Regions from separate parts of the Arthrobacter sp. B3I9 genome, predicted to be linked through region 1. Evidence: predicted binding sites of a transcription regulator. Region 1 holds the regulator's gene; each other region holds the start of a gene.
What was found. The regulator LexA, encoded in region 1, represses DNA repair genes until DNA is damaged. The targets are predictions, from matches to a motif close to TCGAACANNTGTTCGA.
Positions count from the first base shown of each region.

Region 1 (3,246 bases):
GTACTCTGCCAGCGCTTCGCGTAGTTCCGTGAACTCGCGGTCCGGGTACCGGTTCAAGCCCGCCGCCGCCTCGGTCACGGCCGCTGAGATGGCCGCGCGGACGTCCGCCGGGACACCATGGGTGTTCTCGTTGACGTTGAGGAGGATGGGGACGTCCAGCTGGGGCGCCCCATAGGGGCTCATGCCGCGCAGGTTGGTCCGGAGGGGAAGTCGGTTCAGGCGCTCTAACTGGTCAGTCACTCCCCTAGTTTAAGTGAGATCGCAGCGGGGCCTGACACTGTGACGCCAGGCGCATACGGCTGGAACCGGAATGAGGGTACACCGGCGGTGTTACTTGGCCGGGACGAAGAGGGTCTGGCCGGGCCGGACGCGCGCAGCGTCGAGGTTGTTGAGCTGGACCATCTCGGCGACGACGTCCCGGGGGTCGCGCTCGGGTGCAACGGTCCCGGCGATGGCCCAGAGCGATTCCCCCGGCTGGACGGTGACGGTCACTGTGGGAGTCACGGACAGCTCGGAAGCCGACTCGGACGCTTTGGCCGGTGCGTTCAGGAACCCGCTGAGCGAGAGGAGCAGTGCGGCCAGCAGGATCAGGGGTCCGATGAAGAAGACAAGCCGGCCACGCCGGGTCAGCCGGAGCGGGGCCTGCTTGGCACGGGAGCCGCGGGCGGCGGGAGCACCCTTGCCGGGTGCCGTCCCGGACGTGGAACCGCCGGGCCGGGAAATGCCCTGCTGGGAGATACCGTGCCGGGAGATACCGCGGCCACCGACTGTGCCGCTCTGGAAATTGCCGTGGCCGAAAGTGCCGTGAAAAGCGCTTGATGCTGACATGAACTGAGCCCTCCTGGACCATACTGTGCCGCCCGGCGTACTCCACGTACCTGCCGCCAACCGGCCTTGCTTCGAACATAGAACCGAACAACGCGTTCGCCATGAGCCGCAGCACTGCAAGCCGGCTCCGCGATATTCGAATACATATTCGAACTCTACTGATCCAGTTTTAGCACTTATGGACGAACATTGTCGAGACTCGCTAGAACAAATGTTTGAAAAAGGTGCGCGGCTGGCCTACGTTTGAGTCACAGGACAGACGCTTCTGCAGTCGGCCGCTTCCGCAATTGCATTTCCTCGGAGCTGCATTTCCTCGGAGCTGCATTTCCTAGGAGCGCTTCTGCGGCCGATCATCATTAGTTGATCAGCAGGGTCCGACATTCAGGCTGGAAGGTCCCGGTAGCTGCAGCCACAGCAGCCGGACACGATGAAAGGCAACGGCACATATGGCAGCACAAGCCACCGGCGGCAGGGCACCGCAGCGGAGCCCGCAGTCAGCGAGGCCGCCAAAGAGCCTGACTGTCCGGCAGAAGAAGATCCTGGAAACCATCCAGCGTTCGGTCACGGACAATGGCTACCCGCCTTCAATGCGCGAGATCGGTGACATTGTGGGCCTGGCGAGCCTGTCCAGTGTGACCCACCAGCTGTCCCAGCTGGAGAAGCTCGGCTACTTGCGCCGCGACCCCAAGCGGCCGCGGGCCATGGAAGTGCTCATGCCGCTGACCCTCGACGAGGGCAGCACCGAGGTTTCCGGCGTCGGGAAGTCGGGCGGCCTGCGCGCCCTGGGCGGCCACTCCGTCTCAGAACTGGCCAGCGCCACCGACACCGCCATGGTTCCGCTCGTGGGCCGCATTGCGGCCGGCGGGCCGATCCTTGCCGACCAGGTCGTGGAGGACGTCCTGCCGCTGCCGCGCCAGCTGGTCGGACACGGCGAGCTCTTCATGCTGAAGGTCGCTGGAGACTCGATGATCGATGCCGCCATCTGTGACGGCGACTGGGTGGTGGTGCGCCGGCAGGGCGATGCCATCAACGGAGACATCGTTGCCGCCCTGTTGGACGATGAAGCGACCGTAAAGACCTTCCGCCAGCGCGACGGCCATACTTGGCTGCTGCCGCAGAACACGCAATACGAGCCGATCCTCGGCGACCATGCCGTCATCATGGGCAAGGTTGTCTCGGTGCTGCGCTCCCTCTAAAACACGAACAACAGGGCCCGTCCGGCATGCCGGACGGGCCCTGTTGTTTTCGCTTTTCCGCCGGGCCGCTCCCCCTCGGCTATTTCGCAGCCTCCGTTGACGCCTGGGAGAGCCGCTCCAGGGCCGCGACGGCGACTGCCGGGTCGGTCGTGGGCCAGAACGGCGGCAGGGCTGCCCGGAGGAAGCCGCCATAGCGCTCCGTGGAGAGCCGTGAGTCCAGCACCGCTACCACGCCCTTGTCCGTCGTCGTCCGGATCAGCCGGCCCGCCCCCTGCGCCAGGCGGATCGCGGCGTGGGTAGCCGAGACGCTCATGAAGCCGTTGCCGCCCGACTGGGCCACTGCCCGGGAGCGCGCGGTCATCAGCGGGTCGTCCGGCCTCGGGAACGGAATCCTGTCGATGACCACGAGCCGGCAGGAGTCGCCCGGGACGTCAACGCCTTGCCACAGGGACATGGTGCCGAACAGGCACGTATCCGGTTCGTCGCCGAACTGGCGCACCAGCGCCGCCATGGTGGAATCCCCCTGGCAGAGAATGCTTACGTCCAGCCGGGCACGCAGCGCGTCAGCGGCGTCCTCGGCTGCCCGCCGGGAGGAGAAGAGGCACAGCGCTCCGCCGCCGGAGGCGCGGATCAGTTTCTCAAGCTCGTCGAGTGCTTCGGGCGACATGCCGCGGCCGGGTTTGGGCAAGTGCTTGGCCACGTACAGGATGCCCTGCTTGGGGTATTCAAAGGGCGAGCCGACGTCGACGCCGGTCCAGCTGGGCGCGCCGGGGCCCACCAGCCCGAGTCCGCCTGCGGCCGGTTCAAAGGCGGAGCCGATTGCCAGCGTGGCCGATGTCAGGATGACGGTGTGTTCCGCGAAGAGGCCCTCGCGGAGGCGTCCTGCCACGCTCAGCGGTGCGACGTTAATGAGGGCCGGCGCGTCTTCGTCCGGCCGCGAGTATCCCTGGGCAGGGTCAAAGGTGCTGTTGCGGGAAAACCAGACCACCTCACGGTTTTCGCGGGCCGCAAGCAGCCGTTCGCAGAGTTCCAGGATGACCATGAGCCGCGAGCGTGCCAGCTGCCGGCCGCCGTCGACGGCGCTCGTGGAGCTGTCGCCCTTGGAATCCGAAAGCGCCGCGCGGCACGCGTCACGAAGCTGGTCCACGCAGTCCAGCTGCTCGCTGTTAAGGCCGTTGGGCAGCAGTCCGCTGGGGACTCCTGCGATGGCCAGTTCAAGGTT
Region 1 covers NZ_JAUSYO010000001.1:3,056,227-3,059,472, forward strand. The annotation lists partial or broken gene QFZ65_RS14225 (histidinol-phosphate transaminase) at 1-240, opposite strand, end outside; gene QFZ65_RS14230 (LysM peptidoglycan-binding domain-containing protein) at 331-828, opposite strand; gene lexA (transcriptional repressor LexA) at 1,275-2,024, shown strand; gene QFZ65_RS14240 (ATP-dependent DNA helicase) at 2,104-3,246, opposite strand, start outside.

Region 2 (3,246 bases), 600 kb from region 1:
CCAGGGGCGGCTGGTTTCCGGTGGGCCGTAGATCGGTGACCATGATCCCGGCCCGGACGTACTTCACGCCGTCCTGTACCCGCGGGAGCAGGGCGTAGGCTGCCCGGGCAAGCAGGACCGGATCGGCTGTCGGCATGGGCAACGCCACGCAGATGGAGGGGTACGAGTTGCCCTGCCGATCGTAGTAGGACGTCGCTGCGAACGCGGTCAGCACCTTGGCCTGCAGGCCGTGTTTGGCGAGCCGGGCGCTCGCCTGCTGGGCGTACACGGCAAACACCTGCCGAAGCTCGGCCGTGTGGGTGATGGGGGAGGAGAACGACCGGCTGAAGATCAGCTGGTCGCGGACACTCCGTTCTTCTTCAAGCGGGATGCAGGGCGTTCCTTGCAGTTCCAGGACCGTGCGCATCAGCACTACCGAGAAACGGTCCCTGATCATGACGGGGTCCGCCCGGGCCAGATCGAGGATGGAATGGATGCCCAGCCCATTCAAGCGGTTCGTCAGTCGGGCGGCGACACCCCAGAGCTCAATGACTGACAAGCCCGCCATGAGCTGCTCCCTGCGTGCGGCGGGGACGGAATCCCAGTGGCACACGCCGTCGAAGGCTGGATTGTTCTTGGCCCACCTGTTGGCAAGCTTCGCGAGGGTCTTGGTCCCCGCGATGCCGACGCAGACAGGCACCCCGACATTCCGGCGGACTGCATCCTTCATGGTGCGCCCGAGCCGCGCGAGCTCTTCCGGCGTGCCGCTGACACCCAGGAACGCTTCGTCGATGCTGTAGATCTCCAGCCAGGCGGAGTAGCGGCCGAGGAGCTCCATCACCCTGGAGCTGATGTCGCCATACAGCTCGTAGTTGCTGGAGCGCGCCACGAGTCCCCACTCCTTGGCGCGCGGCGCGAGCTTGAACCACGGTTCCCCGACAGGGATCCCCAGGGCCTTGGCTTCGGGGGAGCGGGTGACGGCGCAGCCGTCGTTGTTCGACAGGACGACGAGGGGGCGGCCCTCCAGCGACGGGTCGAAGGCACGTTCCGCGCTGGCATAAAAGCAGTTCACATCCACCAGCGCGATGCTCTTACTCCTAGACATGGTGAAGGCAGCGTGTCGCCACGCCCCAGATGACCAGATCCGACAGGGCCGCGACGCGGATGTCCGGATACCGGGGATTGTCCGCCTGAAGGCTGACCCCTGCGGCAGTGATCCGGAGGCGCTTCACGGTCAGCTCCCCGTCCAGGACCGCGACGACGACGCAGCCGTCCTTGGGTTCCAGGGCGCGGTTCACGATCAGTTCGTCGCCGTCGCTGATTCCGGCGCCTTCCATGGAGTCTCCGGAGACCCTGACGACGTAGGTGCTGGTGATGTCCTTGATGAGGTGCTCGTTCAGGTCGATCCGGCCGTCGAAGTAGTCCTGGGCGGGGGATGGGTAGCCCGCCGCGACCGACACCGGCGAAATCAGCACCGACAGCAGAGAAGTGCCCGCGTCTATCACGCGGGGTCCGATGATAACGCCCACAACACACCCTCATTCGAATATATGTTCGATGAATCAAGTGTAGACCCGGGCACGGACATGCGTGGGACTGGACCCGGCGGCGCCAGTGTCCTGGCGCCGCCGGTTTGCGTCCTTACTCCTTATGGAGCTTGTCCTGAATGGCTCCCGCGGCTTTTTCCATGATGTTGGGCAGCTCGGTGGTGCCGTAGAACCTCGAGTCCGGGTGGGTAGGAGGAGGCATCGGCACGCCAGCGTCCGGCTGGGCGACGTAGGTGAATTCACCGAGGCCGTCCGGTGTGGGGCCCTTGGCCCAGGAACCTTCCGCCGCCGCCTGGCCGTCAGAAAAGTTCCTGTACTGGTAGGCGACGTCCCGCATTTCCTTGTTGATCGGGAAGTTGCTGGGCACCGGGAAGTTCTCATTGCCCTCTTCCTGCAGTTCCCGGGCGGCCGCGATCCACTGGTTCTGGTGCATGGTGTCCCGTGCCAGCAGGAACGAGAGCATGTCCCGGACGCCGTGGTCATCGGTCATGTGATAGAGCCGGGCCACCTGCAACCTGCCCTGCATCTCGGCATTGGCGTTGGCCCAGAAGTCGGCGAGCATGTTGCCGCTGGCCGTGATGTAACTGCCCTGCCAGGGGTTGCCCATGCTGTCCACCGGCCGGACGCCGGCGCCGGCGACGATGGCCGACTGGATGTCGGTTCCGCCGACGACGGCCGCGATGGTGGGATCGGACTGGACGGCGTCTTCGGTTATCCCGAGCGGGGCCTTCTCCAGCAGCTGGGCGATCATGGTGGCGAGCATCTCAACGTGGCCGAATTCCTCTGCCCCGATCCCGAACAACATGTCCCGGTATTTGCCGGGCATGTGTGCGTTCCAGGCCTGGAACGAGTACTGCATGGCCACGGTGATTTCGCCGTACTGGCCGCCGAGCACCTCCTGCAGCTTCCGCGCGTAGACGGCGTCCGGCTTGTCCGGCGTCGACTTATATTGAAGTTCCTGCTTGTGAAAGAAAACCACGAGTATGTCCTCTCAAGCTCACATCGGACTGACCGATCTGGATCCTGCAGCCGAATAAAATCAGCATGCTTACTATCCTGCTTCACTGCGGCGCTTATGACCAGACATTTTCCGGTCCCAGAAAAAAAGGTTGCCGTTGCACGACACGGATGAGTGCCTAAACAGGGCGGGCTTGAGTTAGTTTGATCACCCAGCGCGCGTTCTTCGAGGATCCGGCCCCAAGAGGCCTCATACTGGGAATGTCCTGGGCGGCCTTCCCCATCCGCCAGGTGTGAGGAGGGTCCATGAAGGCGCTGAAAAACATCACCACGCACGAGTACTTCCTTGCTGCAAAAAAAGTGGTCACGAACGAGTATTTTCCCGCGGCAGCAGTGCTGTTCTGCGTCGTCCTGTTCTGGGCCCTCGGTCTCCTGGGCGGCCTGTCGCTGCTAAGCACTAACCAGACGCTGCTGACGACACTCACGTGGATGCTGTTCGTGTACGCCGTCGCGGTATTGTCACCGCTCGCGGGCGTCCTGGCGGCTATTGATCTGAGCCGCCGCTGGAGACGAAACCGACGGCGCGACGCCGGGCGGACCGGCGGCCAGGCTTCTGCCTAGGCACCTTCCGCGTGAGCCCCTCAGCTCCGCGGGTTCACCCTGAAGAGTCTTTGCCCTGACACCTGTGCGTGGGCGGCGGGACTCGTCTGCCCTACTCGAACCGGGACGGGTCGCCCATTCCCCGCCGGACTACTTCCGCCCC
Region 2 covers NZ_JAUSYO010000001.1:2,453,115-2,456,360, reverse strand. The annotation lists gene QFZ65_RS11535 (Y-family DNA polymerase) at 1-1,084, opposite strand, end outside; gene QFZ65_RS11530 (LexA family transcriptional regulator) at 1,077-1,508, opposite strand; gene QFZ65_RS11525 (manganese catalase family protein) at 1,621-2,505, opposite strand; gene QFZ65_RS11520 (hypothetical protein) at 2,790-3,104, shown strand; gene QFZ65_RS11515 (L-threonylcarbamoyladenylate synthase) at 3,196-3,246, opposite strand, start outside.
Region 2: the regulator LexA is predicted to act here: its motif matches at 1,522-1,537, upstream of QFZ65_RS11530 (LexA family transcriptional regulator).

Region 3 (3,246 bases), 660 kb from region 1:
TGGGCGATGCTGTGGCCGTTGATCAGCACCGAGAGCGACGCCGGATTCAGGCGCGCGCCGTTGCAGGCCGGGCAGGGTATCTGCCGCATGTATTCCTCGTAGCGGTCCCGGGCCTTGTCCGAGTCGGTTTCGAGGTGCTTGCGGTGGACGTACTGGATGACGCCCTCGAAGCCGGTGCTGTATTTGCGTTCCCGGCCGAAGCGGTTGCGGTACTGGACCACAACCTTGTGGTCCTTGCCGTGCAGCACCGTCTGGCGAGCGTCCTCGGTGAGTTTGTCCCAGGGCGTCTTCATCGAGAAGCCGACTTCCTTGGCCAGACCGCCGAGCAGCCTGCCCCAGTATTCCGACGTCGCGGTTCCCAGCGACCAGGGCGCGATGGCACCCTCCGCGAGGGACAGCTCCCCGTTGGGGATGATCAGCTCCTCATCCACTTCCAGCTTGGTGCCGATGCCGCTGCAGGCAGAGCAGGCGCCGAAGGGGTTGTTGAACGAGAAGGACCGCGGTTCGATCTCGTCGATCGCCAGCGGGTGCTCATTGGGGCAGGCGAGGTGCTCGGAGAAGGCCCGGACACGGTCGGGGTCGTCCGCATCGAGGTCGACGAATTCGGCCAGGACGCGGCCTTCCGCCAGCCCCAGGGCGGTTTCCACCGAGTCGGTGAGGCGCTGGCTGATGCCTTCCTTGACCACCAGGCGGTCCACCACCACTTCGATGGTGTGCTTGAACTGCTTGCCCAGCTTGGGCGGATCGCTCAGCTGGATGAGCTTCTCGTCCACCCGGGCACGGGAGTAGCCCTTGGCCGTGAGTTCCTTGAAAAGTTCGACGAATTCGCCCTTGCGGCCGCGGACCACAGGAGCGAGGACCTGGAAGCGGGTGCCCTCCGGCAGCTCCAGCAACTGGTCCACGATCTGCTGCGGTGTCTGCTTGGTCACCGGCTCCTTGCAGATGGGGCAGTGCGGGCGGCCCACGCGGGCCCACAGCAGGCGCATGTAGTCGTAGATCTCGGTGATGGTGCCGACCGTGGAGCGGGGGTTCTTGCTCGTGGACTTCTGGTCGATCGAGACTGCGGGCGATAGGCCTTCGATGAAGTCGACGTCGGGCTTGTCCACCTGGCCCAGGAACTGCCGGGCGTAGGCGGAGAGCGACTCGACGTAGCGGCGCTGGCCTTCCGCGAAGATCGTGTCGAAGGCGAGGGAGGACTTGCCCGAGCCGGAGAGTCCGGTGAAGACGATCATGGCGTCGCGGGGCAGGTCGAGGTCCACGTTCCGCAGGTTGTGTTCGCGGGCGCCCTTGACCACCAGCCGGGACATGTCCGGACGCTTCACTTGGGAACGGGAGTCGACGGCGCGGCCCGGTTGTGCGGTGCGTACGGGCGCGGAGCCCATCGGAACGGGGGTCTGGATATCAACGGCTGGATCTTCAGCTACGGCTTTAGGCACGCTACCAATGCTAATCGAAAACTTCTTCGAACATCTATCCGGGCTGTGTCCCAGCGACGATAACGGGGACGGGTGTGCTACCGGTGCGTCATTCGCGATCGTAGGCCGCGGCAAGCAGCTGCACGGCCTCGGCGAAGCTGGCGCCGCGGGCCTTGGCGGCGGCGGCAAAGTCCGCGGCGGCGGCCGAGAGCGAGCTCCACGCTTCATCGCGGGCGCAGACCACGGTGCCGTTCCGGCCGCGGGTCGCGACGATGCCGGCGGCCTCCAGTTCCTTGTAAGCGCGGGCCACCGTGTGCGGCGCGACCCCCAGCTCGGCGGCAAGGTTGCGGACGGCCGGCAGCCGGGTGCCCGGTGCCAGGGTGCCGTTGTCGGCCCTTTCAATGATGTTCAGCCGGAGCTGCTCGAACAGCGGGACGGAGCTGGCCGGGTTCGGTTTCCAGACGCCCGGGAAAGGTTCTGCGACGCTCTCCGGATTCACTGTTCCGGCCCCTGGCGGCCGGTTCGCTGTTCGCGAAGGGCGAACTGTGCCTCAGGGAGACCCGGGCAGGGCCAGCCCGCCGCCCTCAGCTGGCGATGAGTCCCGTGGTCAACAATCCGTCCGTGGTCCATGACGAGAATTAGATCAGCGTCCCGGACGGTGGACAAGCGGCGCCCTCCCGGGCGGGACGCATTCAAGGGGCCGCGGTGTTCAAGGAGGCCACGGTGTTAATGCGTCAGCCCCGCTTGCGTGCCACGGCGAAGGTCCGGCGGAACGGATACACGGTCCCGTGCTCCGATGGCGGGTAGGCCTCGGCGAGGCGGGCGGAATACTCGGCCTCGAACCGGAGGGCCTCCTCGGCGGTGAGCGCGGCCAGAACGGGGCGGAGCCCGGCACCGCGGACCCATTCCAGGACCGGGTTTTCGCCCGGCAGGAGCTGCAGGTACGTCGACTCCCACGCGTCGGCGTCGCAGCCGGCGTCGAGCATGATCCGGAGGTAGTCGCCGGGGTCACCCGCGGCGTCGTCGTGGCGGAGCACGCCTGCGAGCCGGTGGGACCATGCGTCGGACGCGGCCAGTTCCCGCATCAGGGTGTGGGAGGGCGAGTTGAAGTTTCCGGGGACCTGCAGGGCGAACCACGCGCCGGGTTTAAGGGCCCGGAGCCAGCCCGGCAGCAGGTCGCGGTGGCCGGGGACCCACTGCAGGGCGGCGTTGGTCAGGACGACGTCCGCCTCTTCCGGGGGCGTCCAGGCAGCAATGTCCGCGCGGTTGAAGGAGAGGTGGGGCTTCTTGGCGGACCATTCCTCGGCGCGTGCCAGCATCTCTGCGGACGAATCGAGGCCCACCACTTCCGCGGAGGGCCAGCGGTCGGTGAGGGTGGCGGTCAGGTTGCCGGGGCCGCAGCCGAGGTCCAGTACGAGCCGCGGATTGTCCGCGTGGATCCGGCCTGTCAGGTCAAAGAAGGGCCTGTCCCTGTAGTCGCCGAACTGCACATACTTGGCGGGATCCCATTTCACCGTGTTCCTCCAATGCGTGTTCCTCTAATGCGCGTTCGTCCAGACAAAAAATGCTCTCCGAGCCTAGCCCGGGCCGCAGGCGGGTCCAAAGCGGCGCGCACCGGGCGGCGCGGAACGCTTCCGGGCGGGACATCCAGGCGGGTTCCGCCCACTAAACTGGAACATGATGAAACTTGTTGATCAGCTCCCCGCCCCGGCCGCCCGAGTCCCAGGCAGGACGGGAATGGATGCGGACGAGCTGTACACGCGCTTTGTCGAGTGGACGGAGAGCCGCGGACTTGCCCTCTACACCGCGCAGGATGAGGCCATCATGGAAC
Region 3 covers NZ_JAUSYO010000001.1:2,399,541-2,402,786, forward strand. The annotation lists gene uvrA (excinuclease ABC subunit UvrA) at 1-1,307, opposite strand, end outside; gene QFZ65_RS11305 (GntR family transcriptional regulator) at 1,525-1,914, opposite strand; gene QFZ65_RS11310 (trans-aconitate 2-methyltransferase) at 2,150-2,929, opposite strand; gene QFZ65_RS11315 (RNA helicase) at 3,096-3,246, shown strand, end outside.
Region 3: the regulator LexA is predicted to act here: its motif matches at 1,451-1,466, upstream of uvrA (excinuclease ABC subunit UvrA).